DNA from 2 places in the Bradyrhizobium sp. McL0615 genome. Region 2 is predicted to be linked to the other one. Evidence: riboswitches for the same ligand, from Rfam matches in the RefSeq annotation. Region 2 holds a riboswitch; the other holds the start of a gene.
The links. Region 2 has a riboswitch for S-adenosylmethionine ahead of ACPPVP_RS04180 (O-succinylhomoserine sulfhydrylase). Riboswitches for the same ligand answer to the same signal wherever they lie in the genome.
Positions count from the first base shown of each region.

Region 1: it holds a riboswitch for S-adenosylmethionine, as region 2 does, so the genes downstream of both, metX (homoserine O-acetyltransferase MetX) here and ACPPVP_RS04180 (O-succinylhomoserine sulfhydrylase) in region 2, are expected to answer to the same signal.

Region 1 is NZ_CP188254.1:8,142,988-8,150,932, reverse strand. It holds gene ACPPVP_RS39250 (prephenate/arogenate dehydrogenase family protein) at 1-236, opposite strand, end outside; gene hisC (histidinol-phosphate transaminase) at 233-1,327, opposite strand; gene ACPPVP_RS39240 (chorismate mutase) at 1,386-2,234, opposite strand; SAM riboswitch at 2,412-2,491, shown strand; gene metX (homoserine O-acetyltransferase MetX) at 2,578-3,783, shown strand; gene metW (methionine biosynthesis protein MetW) at 3,785-4,453, shown strand; gene ACPPVP_RS39225 (MBL fold metallo-hydrolase) at 4,489-5,253, opposite strand; gene ACPPVP_RS39220 (carbon-nitrogen hydrolase family protein) at 5,325-6,080, opposite strand; gene ACPPVP_RS39215 (helix-turn-helix domain-containing protein) at 6,139-7,164, shown strand; gene ACPPVP_RS39210 (alpha/beta fold hydrolase) at 7,169-7,945, opposite strand, start outside.
Region 2 is NZ_CP188254.1:894,181-902,125, forward strand. It holds gene ACPPVP_RS04155 (hypothetical protein) at 1-53, opposite strand, end outside; gene apaG (Co2+/Mg2+ efflux protein ApaG) at 501-893, opposite strand; gene ACPPVP_RS04165 (OpgC domain-containing protein) at 1,127-2,368, shown strand; gene ACPPVP_RS04170 (SGNH/GDSL hydrolase family protein) at 2,365-3,159, shown strand; gene ACPPVP_RS04175 (SGNH/GDSL hydrolase family protein) at 3,173-4,195, shown strand; gene ACPPVP_RS04180 (O-succinylhomoserine sulfhydrylase) at 4,455-5,648, opposite strand; SAM riboswitch at 5,721-5,800, opposite strand; gene ACPPVP_RS04185 (2'-deoxycytidine 5'-triphosphate deaminase) at 5,910-7,016, shown strand; gene ACPPVP_RS04190 (AfsR/SARP family transcriptional regulator) at 7,137-7,945, shown strand, end outside.

The DNA of each region.
Region 1 (7,945 bases), 1.6 Mb from region 2:
GCGCCGACCGGGATGCAGAGGATCACGAGGTCGGCGTCTTTGACGGCTTCCGCGTTGGTCTCCAGCACGTGGTCGACGATGCCGAGCTCCAGCACCCGCGCGCGGGTTTTTTCCGAGCGCGCGGTGGTGACGATTTCGCTCGCGAGCCCTTGCGCACGCGCGGCGCGCGCGATCGAGCCGCCGATCAGGCCGAAGCCGATCAGCGCGACGCGTCGGAAGATCGGCGTCCCGTTCATTTGGCGGCCATGAAGTCGCGCAGGCCGTCGACGACGAGGCGATTGGCCTCCTCGGTGCCGATGGTCATGCGTAGCGAATGGGGGAGGCCGTAGTTGTTCAGCGCGCGCAGCACCAGGCCGCGTCTGGTCAGGAACGCATCCGCCTCAGCCGAGGTCTTGCCCTTCTCCGGGAAGTGGATCAGCACAAAATTTGCCACGCTCGGCGTCACCTTGAGCCCGAGCTTGCCGATCTCCTCGGTCAGCCAGTTGCGCCACGTCTCAGTGAACGCCTTCGACATCTGGATATGCGCGGTGTCCTCGATGGCTGCGACCGCTGCCAGCATCGCCGGCGTCGAGACGTTGAACGGTCCGCGGATCCGGTTGACGGCGTCGATGATGTTGGCAGGGCCGAACATCCAGCCGATCCGCAGAGCCGCCAGCCCGTGAATCTTGGAGAAGGTGTGCGTCATCACGGTATTTTCGGTGGTCGCCACCAGTTCGAGGCCGAGCTCATAGTCGTTGCGCGACACATAGTCGGCATAGGCGGCATCCAGCACCAGCAGCACGTGCGGCGGCAGACCTGCGCGCAGCCGCTTGACCTCGTCGAACGGCACATAGGTCCCGGTCGGGTTGTTCGGGTTGGCGAGCCATACCAGCTTGGTCTTCGGCGTCACGCGCACCAGGATCGCATCGACGTCGGCGGTGAAGTTGGTCTCGGGCGCGACGACGTTCTTGGCGCCGTTCGCCATCGTAGCGATCGGGTACACCAGAAAACCGTGCGCTGTGGAGATCGCCTCGTCGCCCTGGCAGAGATAGGTGTGCGCCAGCAAGTTGAGAATTTCGTCCGAGCCGGCGCCGCAGATGATGCGGTTGGGATCGAGCCCGTAGGCGCGGCCGATCGCCTCGCGCAGTACCCGCGAGGTGCCTTCTGGATAGTCTTCGAGATGCGAAGCCGCCTGCTGGTAGACTTCCCTGGCCTTCGGCGACGGCCCGAACGGGGTCTCGTTGGCCGACAGCTTGTACACCTTGCGGCCCGGCTCCGGCACCGGGGTCTTGCCGGGCGTGTAGGGCGCAATATCGAGAATGCCGGGATTCGGCACGGGGCGGTTCATCTTCTGGCTCCGGATATTCAGGGCGGCTTTAAGACTTGGCAGCTTAAGACTTGGCAGCCTAAGACTTGGCTGCCCCGTTCGGGGGCACCGTATAGCGCGTTGCGTGGCTGCCGACGAGGGCCGACGAGCGCACCGAGGCGCCGGCCTGGATCAGGGCTTTTTTGATCTTTTCGAAGCCGGTGCCGGCATCCGATACCAAAAGCGCTGCGCCGTCGAAGGCGGTATCGGGCACGGCGACGATATCGGCAAGCGGCGCCACGGCGCGCGCGATATCGGCATTCCAGCCGGCGACGCGCACGCTCCACATCTCGACTTCCGTCGCCATGGCGTCGTCGGCGACGCGCGAGATCACGAACACCGGGAGCGCGGCCGGATGATCGGCGCGTTCGAGGAACGGCAGCCGGGCAATGATCTTCGGTGCGCCGTCCGCCTCCAGCGCGAGCCACCACGGCGTGCGGCTCGAGATCGCCGAGACCAGCGCCAGGTCGCCCTTTGATTTCGCCACCGCTTCCACCGCGGCCTGCGCGCTGAAATGGCCCACATACGGCACCACGAAGCCGAAATGAAACCGCGCCGAATCCCGCATCGCGGGTTCGCCAACCGAGACGTCCGCATGCACCGAGAACGGCGCCTGGACATAGGTGAAGGTCGAGATGATGACGCGCCAGATGCTCTCGATGGTGTCGAGCGGCAGGATGCCGCGATGGCGCCGGACCAGTTCGCGCATCATGCTGGCCTCGCGCGCCGGGCGGAACGCCGAGCCGACTTCCTGGGTCTGCTTCACCTGGATCAGCCGGTCGATGATGTCGCCGCGCGCCATCAGCAGGCGATGAACCTGCTCGTCGATCGCATCGATCTCCTTGCGCAGTTCCTGCAGCGAGGGCGGGGCCGGGGGTGCCTTGGACATCCGAAAAAACCTTGGTGCCGGAACAGCCCGATGCAGCCGGCAGACAGTCGCATTGATTAGGAAAGACGGGCGCTGAAAGCAAAGAGAAACGTCGCGGGGGAGCCCTGCACGATCGGGTTAACCATGGCATCTGGGCCCCGGCCTGCCTTGACGAAATGCCTGGGCGGGACTAGCTTTGTTCCATTCCGTGGTCATTTGAGCCGGCCGGCTTGCAGCCACGTTAAACAACTCGCTAAACAGGCCGGGGACAGAAGTGATCCCGGCCGAACCTTTAGTTCAGGCCGGGTTTTTTTATGGCCTGATTTCTGTCTGTAGAGCCTCCGCAAGGAGGAAGGTCGCCGAAATGACAAACGTGCAGTCGATATCCAGTCCGTCGATTCACAGTGAGGATCGCGCCCACGAGGCCGATCATCCGACCTCGACGGTGGCGAAGTTCGGCATGGACCAGCCGCTGAAGCTTGATTGCGGCATCGATCTCGCGCCGTTCCAGATCGCCTATCAGACCTATGGCGAACTGAACGCCGATCGCTCCAATGCGATTCTGATCTGCCACGCGCTGACCCTCGATCAGCACGTCGCCAATCTGCATCCCCTGACCGGCAAGGCCGGCTGGTGGGAAATCATGGTCGGTCCCGGCCGTCCGCTCGATACCGACAGGTATTTCATCATCTGTGCGAATGTGATCGGCGGCTGCATGGGATCAACCGGTCCGGCCTCGACCAATCCGGCCACCGGCAAGGCCTGGGGGCTGGATTTTCCCGTGATCACCATCCCCGACATGGTCCGTGCGCAGGCCATGCTGCTCGACCGGCTCGGGATCGAAACCCTGTTTTGCGTGATCGGCGGATCGATGGGCGGCATGCAGGTGCTGCAATGGACCGCCGCCTATCCGCAGCGCGTGTTCTCGGCGCTGCCGGTCGCCTGCTCGACACGCCATTCAGCGCAAAACATTGCGTTTCATGAACTCGGCCGACAGGCCGTGATGGCCGATCCCGACTGGCATCACGGGCGCTATTTCGAACTCAACACCCATCCGCATCGCGGGCTGGCCGTGGCGCGGATGGCCGGACACATCACCTATCTCTCCGACGCCGCGCTGCATCGCAAGTTCGGGCGCCGGATGCAGGATCGGGAACTGCCGACCTTCTCGTTCGACGCGGATTTCCAGGTCGAAAGCTATCTGCGCTATCAAGGCTCGTCCTTTGTCGAGCGTTTTGATGCCAACAGCTATCTCTATCTGACGCGGGCGATGGACTATTTCGATATCGCCGCCGATCACGACGGCGTGCTGGCGCAGGCGTTTCGCGGCATCAAGACCCGGTTCTGCGTGGTGTCTTTCACTTCGGACTGGCTGTTCCCGACCTCGGAATCGCGCGCGCTGGTGCATGCGCTGAACGCGTCCAGCGCGCGGGTGTCGTTCGCCGAAATCGAAACCGATCGCGGCCATGATGCCTTCCTGCTCGACGTGCCCGAGTTCTTCGACATCGCGCGCGCCTTCCTGCAATCGGCAGGCAAGGCGCGCGGGCTCGGCAACAATACCGGTGGTTGACATGGCGGTGCAGGAACAGACTTTGCCGCTCGGCGGTGTCGCGCCCGATCGCACCGGGAAATATCGTACCGATCATCTGCTCGTTGCCGAAATGATTCCACACGGCTCAAAAGTGCTCGACGTCGGCTGCGGCGATGGCGAGTTGCTGCAGCTATTGGAGAGCCGCGGCATCGACGGCCGCGGCATCGAGCTGTCGCGCGAGGGCGTCAACCGCTGCGTCGCCAAGGGGCTCGCCGTGGTGCAGGGCGATGCCGACACCGACCTCGTCAATTATCCCGATGATGCATTCGACTACGTAATCCTGTCGCAGACGCTGCAGGCGACGCGGCAGCCGAAGGTCGTGCTGGAAAACCTGCTGCGGATCGGCCGGCGCGCCATCGTGTCGTTCCCAAATTTCGGCTTCTGGAAGATGCGGCTGCAGCTATTGGTCGGCGGCCACATGCCGCGTACCGAAAATCTCCCCGCCACCTGGTACGACACGCCGAACATCCACTTTTGCACCATCAAGGATTTCGTGCAGCTCTGCGACGAAATCAACGTCAAGATGGAGCGCGCGGTCGCCCTCGATCTCTACGGCCGCCCGGTGCCGCTGACCCTGCCGTGGTGGGTCTGGAACATGTTCGGCGAGCAGGGCGTGTTTTTGCTCAGCCGCGGCGGGGCGGGGAAGTAACGCTTTCCCCGGCCACGGCGAGCAACGTGCGCGGCTCATGCCTGTCGCGACTTCAGCTGCAGGGTCTCTCCATCCAGCGGTATCAGCAGTTGCTGCGGCGAGATGCCATGCTCGGTCGAATGCCGCCTCAGTTCGTCGCGTGAGACGGTGGCGTGGTCGAGCGAATCCATGTGGGTGGCGATCACCACGGCGTCAGGCGCCAGCCGGCAGGTCGCGACGGCTTCTGCGGCATCCATTGTGATGAGATCGCCGTCCCATCGCGCCCCGCAAGCGTGGATGATGATGATCTCGGGCTTCGTGTCCGCGATGATGGTTTCGACGGCCGGATAGAGCACGGTGTCGCCGGCCCAGTAGACCGCCGGTTCGTTCCTGGCCGTGATGCTGAAACCCATCACCGATCCCATCTTCTTCACGACCGGTCCGAGGCCATGACTGCCCTCGCGGCGCTGCAGGCGGATGCCGTTCCAGTCGATGATCTTGGCAAGCGGCATGACGTCGCTGAACCCATGCGACAGGATCTTGTCCTCGTCCCCCGGCCGGCAGATCAGCGGAAGATGTTTTGGCACCAGGGATTGCGCCACCGGATCGAAATGGTCGGCATGCAGATGCGAGACGATGACGAGTTCGACGCCCTCGAGGATTTCTTCCGGGCTTGCCGGCAGTTCGGCCAACGGATTGGGTGCGCGGCCGGTAAAGGACGGGCGCGATCCCTTCGGAGCAAAGAATGGATCGATCAGGACTATCCGGTCCTGGATCTCCAGCTTCAGCGTAGCGTTGCGCAATAGCTGCAGTTTCATCATCCTGGCCTCTCAATAAAGATTATTCGCAATGAAATTATTCCCGCGCGGGCGGCCTCGAAATCTGAGGCCGCTCAATCCCTGACATTGCGCGGATAGGTCAGCCTCGCGCTGTCGACCAGCGCAAGATCGATTTCGTGACTGACGATCGGGGCACTCACGTTGGTTCGCGCGAGGATGTCGCCGTCGGGCGCCACGATCCAGCTGCCGCCCGCAAGCCTCGCGCCACGGCGGTTGGCCGTCGCCACGAAGGCGCCCGCGGCGATCGCCGTCATTCGCGCGGCCACTTCCCAGCGCGGGTGGCCACCGGTTGCGCGCGGTGCGGCGATCACCTGAACCCCCGATTGCCCCAGACCGCGCGCGGCCGTGCTCACCATGAGTTCGGTGCATACCAGTTCGCTGAAGCAGAGCTCGCCGTCCCGCACGGCTTCGGCGTACCGCGACCCGCGGTCGAACCAGGTTTCTTCCCAACCGCCCTCTTGCTGCGGCAGCAGCGCCTTGGCGCGGCCGCGAACCATGCCGCGCTCCGGCGTCCACAGAAAGGTCTCGTTCCATCGCTTTGCGCCGTCCGCGACGGCGCGCGTCCCCACGATGCGCCTCGCAGCGATCGGTCGCAGGTGCTCTTCGAGCGTGTCATGCGTCGCCGCGGCCTGACGCCAGACCGCTTCATCGAACGTGGGGCTGCTCCAAAAACTGTCGACGCCGGCGAGCTCGGGAAGGACAAGCAAATCGACCGGCCTTTTGTCGAACTCGCCGGCAAGCCGCTGCCACATCCCGGCGGCGAGGTCGGCCCGGTCGGGGAATTCGCAGGTCGCAATCAGAAAAGTCATGCTCGCCTCCTTGGTGAGCGAACGTGAACCGCGCGACGCCATCTTGCCAGTGGCACGAATGCCGTATAGCGTGAATATCATGCCAAATCTGCCGATCCGGCCAAATTGCAGGAAATCCCGCCGTGAAGGCACGCAACGCATCCTTGCGGTGCTGGCCTATGATGGGGTCAGCGCTTTCGAGCTCGGCCTGACGTTGGAGGTGTTCGGTCTTTCGAACATGGGCCCGGACTGGTATCGCGTCGTCGTGTGCTCAGAACGGCCGGGACAGCCGCTCGCCGCCAATAACGGCCTCAAGATCATAGCCGACGCCGGAATGGGCGCGTTGGCCCGCGCCGACACGATCATCGTGCCGGGATCGCGTGATATCGTGGAGTCGCCGTCGGTCGCGATGCTCGACGCGCTGCGGCGTGCACATCGGCGCGGCGCGCGCGTGGCCTCGATCTGTACTGGCGCCTTCATCCTCGCTGCCGCCGGCCTGCTCGACGGCCGGCGCGCCACCGCACACTGGGCGCAAACCGAGGAGCTTTCACGCCGCTATCCGTGGGTGCAGGTCGATGCGAACGTGCTCTATGTCGACGACGGCGATATCATGACCTCGGCCGGCCGCGCGGCGGGGCTCGACCTCTGCCTGCACATCGTGCGGAGCGACCACGGCACGGAGATCGCCAACCATGTGGCGCGGCGCCTGATCATCGCGCCGCATCGCGAAGGTGGTCAGGCGCAATATATTCGGCAACCGGTTCCTCCGATCGAAGGCGATGCGCTCGCCGCCGTATTTGCCTGGGCGCAGCGCCATCTCGATCGCGAACTGACGATCTCGAGCCTTGCCGCCAAGGCACGGATGAGCCGGCGCACCTTCATCCGCCGCTTTGAGGACGCAACCGGGATGTCGCCCGGTGAATGGGTGGTGCAAACGCGCGTCGCAAAGGCACGCGAGTTGCTGGAAGCCACACAGATCCCGATCGAAGGCGTCGCGACAGAGACCGGTTTTGGCTCCGCCGATGCCATGCGGCATCATTTCAGGCTGCGGCTCGGCACCAGCCCGGCGCATTACCGGGCTGCCTTCCGCGCGCCGGCCAACTAGGTGCTTAGACCGGCACCGCCACCAGCGACCGCGCATCCCGCACCGGCCATCTCCCGGCTTCCACCAGCGCGATAAACCGCTCCACCATTTCGTTGAACAGCGCCGGCTCTTCCAGATTGAGTACGTGGCCCGACTTGGGAAAGAACGAGAGCCCCGCCGCCGGCAGATGCTGCTTCAGGAACAGGCTCGGCCCGACGCAATTGTCGTCCTCGTCGCCGCACAGGATCAGCGCCGGCGTCGGCACCTTCCGGATCGCGTCCGTCATGGTGTAGATCGAGGGGCGTCCGCCCTGAAAGCTGCGCATGGTGTTGGCCGATCCCTTCGCGTCATGCCGCGCCAGCGCGGCGTAGAAATCGGCATGGCCGCGCGGGTCCTTCAGCAGGAATGGAATCCGGCTCGGCGCCTCGCGCGTCACTTTTGCAACTTCGACCGAGCCGATCGCTTCATACTGTTCGGCATTGGCCCGGCACTGCGCGCGGAAGGCGTCGAGATTCTCGATGGCAGAGCCGGAGCCGACGGCGGCCAGCGTCATCGACAGCGCGCGCTCCGGTGCGTTGAGGCCAACCTGCAGCGAGGAGTAGGAGCCCATCGACAGGCCGACGAAATGCGCCTGCGCGATGCCGAGATGATCGAGCACGGCGAGCGCGTCGGTATAGAAATGCTTATAGGTGTAGACGGCGTCGGGCGGCACGTCGGATGGCGTATAGCCGCGCGCCGAATAGGCGATGCAGCGGTGGCCGCGCGAGAAGTAGCGCATCTGCGGCTCCCAGTTGGTGTGGTC
Region 2 (7,945 bases):
GCTGCGCCGGCCAACGTCGCGAGCGTCAGCAGTGTCAGCAGGGTCTTGGTCATGGCTGATCAGCCGGTGAATCACACAATTTTGCACAGCAAATCATGAATCCGCGAATCGCGACACAAATGACGATACGTCAGCTTTACCGTATTGATTTATTGAGACTTTTTGCACCCGACTACTCCCTTGCGCAGGGAAGGCCGGAATGCTCCAGCTGCCCTGTATGCTCGTGTGCCGTTTTGTTTGCGCAAATCGCACGCGGGACCGCGGGTGCAGCAAGCACCCGGTCTTCCCTGCGCCCTCTGATTGGAGGGCGGGAAGTTCTCAATACACCTCGGGCGCAATGCGCAGCGAGATTGCGAACCTGTATCCACCCGTCATTGCGAGCGCAGCGAAGCAATCCACCTCCCGGCTTGCTGCGCTATGGATTGCTTCGCTGCGCTCGCAATGACGGGGAGAGAACGGTGGCCTGGAAAATCCGTAGCCCGGAGGAGCGCGCGTTGCCCCTAATTCAACACCCGCTTGTTAGTGGGGCTGTCCAGCGAGAACGTCGGCACGTCGATCTCGAACCGCTCGCCGCTGGCGCTGACCATCTGGTAGCGCCCGGCCATGAAGCCCGACGCGGTCGGCAGCGGTACGCCCGAGGTGTATTCGAAGCGCTCGCCCGGCGCGAGCACGGGCTGCTCGCCGACCACGCCCTCGCCACGGACTTCCTGCTTGTGGCCGGTGGCGTCGGTGATGATCCAGTGCCGGGTGCGGAGCTGCACGGTCTCGGTGCCGGTATTGGTGATGACGATGGTGTAGGACCAGAAATATTGTCCCTTATCGACCGACGAGCGCTCGGGCAGGAAGTTTGGCTCGACGGTAACTTCGATCTGGCGGGTGATGGCGCGGTACATGCGGCAAGCTTTCGGAAATCCTGTGCCGTATCATAGCCAAGAATGCTGGGGGAACAATCGCCGGTCCGCCGGGTTTGCCGGTGGTTTGATCGCGGTTTCAACATAGTTCCCCTCTAGAGCGCACCCGCGCGCGGTCCGGCCTCGTATCTGTTTGCGTATCTTGTGTGCAAGTTGCGGGCCGATATTATCTTTTCCGGACAGTGCACGCCTGAAAGCTAAACTAACGGTGCCCGATGTCGTCCATTGCCGATCCAGTTGCCGCAACGCCCCTTAGCGATAGCAAGGCCGCAGCGCCTGCCGCGCCGGCGATTGCGTTGCCGGTGGCCGGCGAGCGCGAATTGCGGCTCGATTTGTTTCGCGGCATGGCGCTGTGGCTGATCTTCGTCGATCATCTGCCGACCAACATCCTGACCTGGTTCACCATCCGCAATTACGGATTTTCTGACGCCACCGAAATCTTCATCTTCATCTCCGGCTACACCGCCGCCTTCGTCTACGGCCGCGCGATGCTGCAGGCCGGCTTCGTGGTGGCGACCGCGCGGATCCTGCGCCGGGTCTGGCAGATTTACGTCGCCCACGTGTTCCTGTTCACGATCTTCCTCGCCGAAATTTCCTATGTCGCCACCCGTTTCGAAAACCCGCTCTACAGCGAAGAAATGGGCATCATGGATTTTCTCAAGCAGCCCGACGTCACCATCGTCCAGGCGTTGCTGTTGCGCTTCCGTCCCGTCAACATGGACGTGCTGCCGCTCTACATCGTGCTGATGCTGTTTCTGCCAGCTATCCTGTGGCTGATGAAGTGGCGGCCTGACGTGACGCTCGGGCTATCGGTGCTGCTGTACGCGCTGACCTGGCAATTCGACTGGTACCTGACGGCCTATCCCGGCGGCTTCTGGATCTTCAACCCGTTCGCCTGGCAGTTGCTGTTCGTGTTCGGCGCCTGGTGCGCGCTGGGTGGCGCGGTGCGGATGTCCCGCATCCTGTCGTCGCCGGTGACGCTGTGGATTTGCGTTGCCTATCTGCTGTTTTCATTCTTCGTCACGTTGACCTGGCACATCCCGCAGCTCAGCTTTCTGATGCCGAAGCGGCTCGAACAGTGGATGTACCCGATCACCAAGACCGATCTGGACGTGCTGCGGTTTGCCCATTTCCTGGCGTTGGCGGCGCTCACCGTGCGCTTCCTGCCCAGGGATTGGCCGGGCCTTAAATCGCCCTGGCTGCGACCATTGATCCTGTGTGGCCAGCACTCACTTGAGATATTCTGTCTCGGCATCTTCCTGGCCTTCGCAGGGCATTTCGTACTGGCCGAGGTTGCCGGCGGTGCCTTCATGCACGCCTTGGTTAGCCTTTTCGGAATCCTCATCATGTGGGGCGTGGCGTGGGTGATTTCGTGGTACAAGCATTCGGCCGACAAGGATGCGTCCAAGAACAAGCGCACGGGCGGCAACGCCGATATGGCTGGAGGCAGCGTATGAGGCCCGGTTCTGGAGCCGTACTAGCCTTGTCCCTGCTCGCCGGGCTTGGAGCTACCGGCTGGGCGCGCGCTGAGGATGCTCCCCCAGCGTCTCCCCAAGCCTCTCCCCAGAGCTTACCCCAGGCCTGCGAAGTGCCGGCCTATCTCCTGGGCACCGATGGCGTGCTGCCGAAGGTCACCGACGCCGTCAAGAACGGCCGGCCGCTGAACATCCTCGTGGTGGGCAGCCGTTCCTCGACCATCGCCGCTTCGGCCGACAGCGCCTATCCGGCCAAGTTGCAAGCCGCCCTGAAGGAGAAACTGCCCTCGATCCAGATCAATCTATCCGTAGAACTACAGCCCGGGAAAACCGCGGAGGAAACCGACACCACGCTCGTTAAGCTGGTGGAAGCAAAAAGGCCTACTTTGGTCATCTGGCAGACCGGAACCGTCGATGCTATGCGATCCGTCGATCCCGACGATTTTCGCAGTGCCGTTGGCGACGGGATTGCTGCGCTGCAAAACGCGGGGGCCGATGTGGTTCTGGTTAATCTGCAATACAGCCCGCGCACGGAGACGATGATTTCTGCGCCGCCATACCTAGATAATATGCGCGTGGTCGCGCAGCAGCATAATGTTCCGCTGTTCGACCGGTTCGCCATTATGCGTCACTGGAACGACGCCGGAGATTTCGACCTGTTCAGTACCGTTCATGGTCCCGATATGGCCAAACGGGTTCATGCCTGCCTCGGCCGCGCGCTGTCGAAATTTGTGCTCGACGCGGCCCGCCTCGATCAGGCGCAGCAGAATTAGGGAACTAGCCTTAATGAGCCGTCACTACCCTTTTTGCTTGTCGACATTGCCGACCGTCTTTTTTGCCGCCAGCCTGGCGCTGTTGATGCCTGCCTCGGTATCGCCATCGCTTGCCCAGACGGCCTCGCAGCAGGCGGCGCTGTCCGACCACGCCAAAACTGAAAGCAGGACTGAAAAGACGCTCTCGGCTGAAAGCGTCCAGCCGCAGGCCGCTCAGACGGCTGTCGCCAATCCGGCTGCGCAGAAGGGCATCACCGGCAGGGCAATCGACAAGGTAAAGGAAGTCGCGAAATCGGCCGGCGACATCTTCAGCCGTGTGCCGTGCCAGCCTCCGAAGGGCGGCAACAAGTCGGTGGGATCGCTGCCGCACGTCGCGAGCCGGTTGGTCGCGGGCGAGCCGGTGGTGATCGTGGCGTTCGGATCGTCGTCGACGCAAGGCTATGGCACCACCTCGCCGGAGTTCACCTATCCCAATCGTCTCGCCGCGCAATTGCGCCGGAAGTATCCGACCGCCGACATTACCGTGATCAATGCCGGCAAGGGCGGTGAGGACGCGCCCGAAATGATGAAGCGGCTGAAGATCGCCGTTATCGATCTGCGACCGGATCTGGTGATCTGGCAGGTTGGTACCAATGCCGTGTTGCGCAACCTCGATCCGGAGGAGACGGCGAAGCTCGTCGAAGAAGGCGTCGGGCGCATCCAGGCAGCGGGCGCCGACATCGTGCTGATCGATCCGCAATATTCGCCGCGGGTCAACGAGCACGCCGAGAGCGCCGGCAAGATGACGAAGCTGCTCGGCAGGGTCGCCGAACTACGCAAGGTCGGAATTTTTCCACGCTTCGCGGTGATGAAGGACTGGCACGAGGGACAGTCGATCCCGATCGATAATTTCGTGATTTCCGACGGCTTGCACATGAACGACTGGGGCTATGCCTGCTTCGCCCAACTGCTCGGCGACGACATCATCAAGTCGGTCGGCCAGATCAAGCTCGGCGTCCATGTGCCCTCGGACGTGCGGACGTATCGGCCGATGTAGCCGAGCTACAACTACGCTGTCGTCCCTGCGGACGCAGGGACCCATAACCACAGGGCGTAGTGAGTTAAGCAGGGCGTCAACTACAGCCTCTTATCAGCAGGGCCGCGACGTATGGGTCCCTGCGTTCGCAGGGACGACACCTGTTGCGTAATGAGTAGGGTGGGCAAAGGCGCGCTAGCGCCGTGCCCACCATTCTATCCGAATACGCGCTGAGAGAGGGTGGGCACGCTGCGCTTTGCCCACCCTACACATTCGCCCCTCACGCCTTCTCCAGCGCCGCCGCAAAATCCTCGATCAGATCGTCGGCATGTTCGAGCCCGGCCGAGAAGCGAATAAAGCCTTCGCTGATGCCGAGTTCGGCGCGCGCCTCCGGCGTCAACCTTTGATGCGTCGTGGTCGCGGGATGGGTGACGAGGCTCTTAGCGTCGCCGAGATTATTCGAGATGCGCGCGATCTGCAGCGCGTTGAGGCAGCGGAACGCAGCCTGCTTGCCGCCCTTGACCTCGAAGCCGACCAGCGTCGAGCCAGCGCGCATCTGCTTCTTCACCAGCGCCGCCTGCGGATGATCCGATCGCCCGGGATAGATCAGCCGCGAAATCTTCGGGTGCGAGGCGAGCATGTCGGCGATCTTGGCGGCCGTCTCGGTCTGCGCGCGCACGCGCACGCCAAGCGTCTCCAGGCCCTTGAGCAAGGCCCAGGCGTTGAACGGCGAGAGCGACGGCCCGGTCTGGCGCATGAAGTTGTGGATGTGCTCGGCGATGAAAGCTTCCGACGACAGGATGACGCCGCCGAGGCAGCGGCCCTGGCCGTCGATATGCTTGGTCGCGGAGTAGACCACGACGTCGGCGCCAAGCGAAAGCGGGCTCTGCCAGATCGGCGTGGCGAACACGTTATCGACGATCAGCCGTGCGCCGCCACTATGCGCGATCTCGGCAATCGCCGGGATGTCGAGCACGTCGAGCGTCGGATTGGTCGGGCTCTCCAAGAAGAAGGACTTGGTGTTCGGCCGCAACGCGCGCTGCCACTGGTCGAGATCAAAACCGTCGACCAGCGTCGTCTCGATGCCGTAGCGCGGCAACAGATCCTGCACCACGTAAAGGCACGAGCCGAACAGGGCTTTCGAAGCGACGACGTGGTCGCCGGCCCGGAGCGGTGCGAGGATCGCGGTCGTCACCGCGGCCATGCCGGTCGCGGTCGAGCGCGCGGCTTCCGCGCCCTCGAGTTGGATCATGCGGCGCTCGAACATCTCAATCGTCGGATTGGAATAGCGCGAATAGATGAAGCCGGGATCCTGGCCCTTGAACCGGGCCTCGCACTGCTCCGCGGTGTCGTAGACGTAGCCTTGGGTGAGGAACAGCGCCTCCGACGTCTCGCCGAATTGCGAGCGCAGCGTGCCGCCATGGACAAGGCGGGTTTCGGGACGATAGCGCTTGGTAGAAGCAGTCTCAGACATGTGACCTCCGTCGTGACCACTATCGAAAATGGTCACAAAAAACCGGCCTGGAAAAATTTCCACAGGCCGGGATCACACGTGTCCCCGGCCTGTTTAGCTACTTATTTAACGTGGCTGCAAGCCGGCCGGCTCAAATCACCACGGGATAAGTCATGCTGATATTACCTCCTGCCCTTCCCGTCAAGGCGGCCATCGGATAACCCCTAAAAGCCCATATTTAAGAGGTTTGGATGAGTTTTGGGCCGTATTGAGGATCGCGCCGTGCCGTTCACGCTTCCGCCCGACGCCAACGGGATTCTGCCCGACCGCATGATCGCGGCGATGGCGGATGCGGGCCTGATCCTGCCGGAATATCCCTTTGTCGAAAGCCAGATCCAGCCGGCGAGCCTCGATCTGCGGCTGGGCAACATCGCCTACCGCGTGCGTGCCAGTTTCCTGCCCGGCCCCGGCTCAACCGTCGCCGAGCGGATCGACGAGCTGAAGCTGCACGAAATAGATCTCTCTGACGGTGCGGTATTGGAGACGAATTGCGTCTACATCGTCCCGTTGCTGGAAAGCCTTGCGCTGCCGCCGTCGATCGTGGCGGCCGCCAATCCGAAGAGCTCCACCGGGCGGCTCGACGTGTTCACCCGCGTGATCGCCGACGGCACCCGCCGCTTCGACATGATCGGCGCCGGCTATCACGGCCCGCTCTATGCCGAGATCAGTCCGAAGACGTTTCCAGTGCTGCTGCGCGAGGGCTCCAGGCTCAGCCAGGTGCGCTTCCGCACCGGTGACGCCATCCTCAATGCCGACGAACTCGACGCGCTGCATGATGCCGAGCGGCTGGTCGATATTGTCGATGCGGACTTGGCCAATGGCGTCGCGCTGTCTGTCGATCTGTCCGGCGAAAACACCTCGGGCTTCGTCGGCTACCGCGCCAAGCGCCACACCGGCGTGGTCGATATCGACCGCCGTGGCGGCTATGCCGTCAACGAATTCTGGGAGCCGATCCCGGCACGTCCCGACGGCAGCCTCATCCTTGATCCCGGCGAGTTCTACATCCTGGCCTCGAAGGAAGCCGTGCAGGTGCCGCCGGATTACGCCGCCGAAATGGTGCCGTTCGATCCCTTGGTCGGCGAATTCCGCGTGCACTATGCGGGATTCTTCGATCCCGGCTTCGGCTATGCCGGCGCTGGCGGCAAGGGCGCGCGCGCCGTGCTCGAAGTGCGCTCGCGCGAGGTGCCGTTCATCCTCGAGCACGGCCAGATCGTCGGCCGGCTGGTCTACGAGAAAATGCTGTCGCGGCCCCACGCCTTGTACGGCCAGCGCATCGGCTCGAACTACCAGGCGCAGGGGTTGAAGCTCTCCAAGCATTTCCGGGTGTAGCCCCGCTACCGGGCAGCCGGGCCGATCATATTGCGGCGCACGAGCGCTGCCTCTCCTGACAATCGCGGTTCACTTTCCTCGCCACAGCGATCATGCTGCGCCCGCTACGGGAGCGATGGCATGGACTCCGGCGACAGCCCGCCTGTTACGAATCTCGCGTTCTTCGCGAAGCGTCAGCGGACGCTGCTGGCCGAATTCATCGATGCCGCGATCGATCATCTTTCTCCTGCGCGTATCCTGGTCGTTACCGCTGCCGGCAAGCTGCCGCCCAGCGGCGTCAATGTGACAACGCTGTGCCGAGCCTATTCGGATCTGGCGTTCCTCGATGTGCCGATTTCATTCGCTCAGGTCGAACGTCAGATCGAGCGCTGGCTCGAACGTGAAGGGGCGGTGCCGGAAACCATCCTGGCGATCGACATGGGATGGGGCCTGGAAACGAACTCGGCGGCGGCGAATTTCGAACATTGGACGCAGGTGGCGCACCGGCTGTCGTCGAGGCCCGGCATTCGCGTGGTGTCGCTCTACAATCGAGGTCTGCTGATCGATGAACAGTTGCTCGCCGCGTTGCGCGGGCATCCGGCGATCCTGACCGCCAAGGGGGTAGCCGCCAATCCACACTGGCTACCGGCCGATCTTCTCACCCAGGGCACGCTGCGTCAGCAGATCGACCACTGGCTCGGCGAAATCATATCGGATCCCTCCGATCTGCCGGCCGCCGCGATCCATGCAGCCGAGGGCGCCGACCCCATGTGGTTGTTGCGACGTTCGGCCGAGGAGCCGGTCGAGGCCTATTTCGACAGAAGCGACCGCTGGAAGATCCGCTGCTTCGGCCGCTTGCGGATCTATCGGACCGACGGCAGCCAGGTGAGTTGGGAGATTTCCGGCGGCGCCACCCGCAAGACCAAGACGCTGTTTGCCTATCTGCTGCA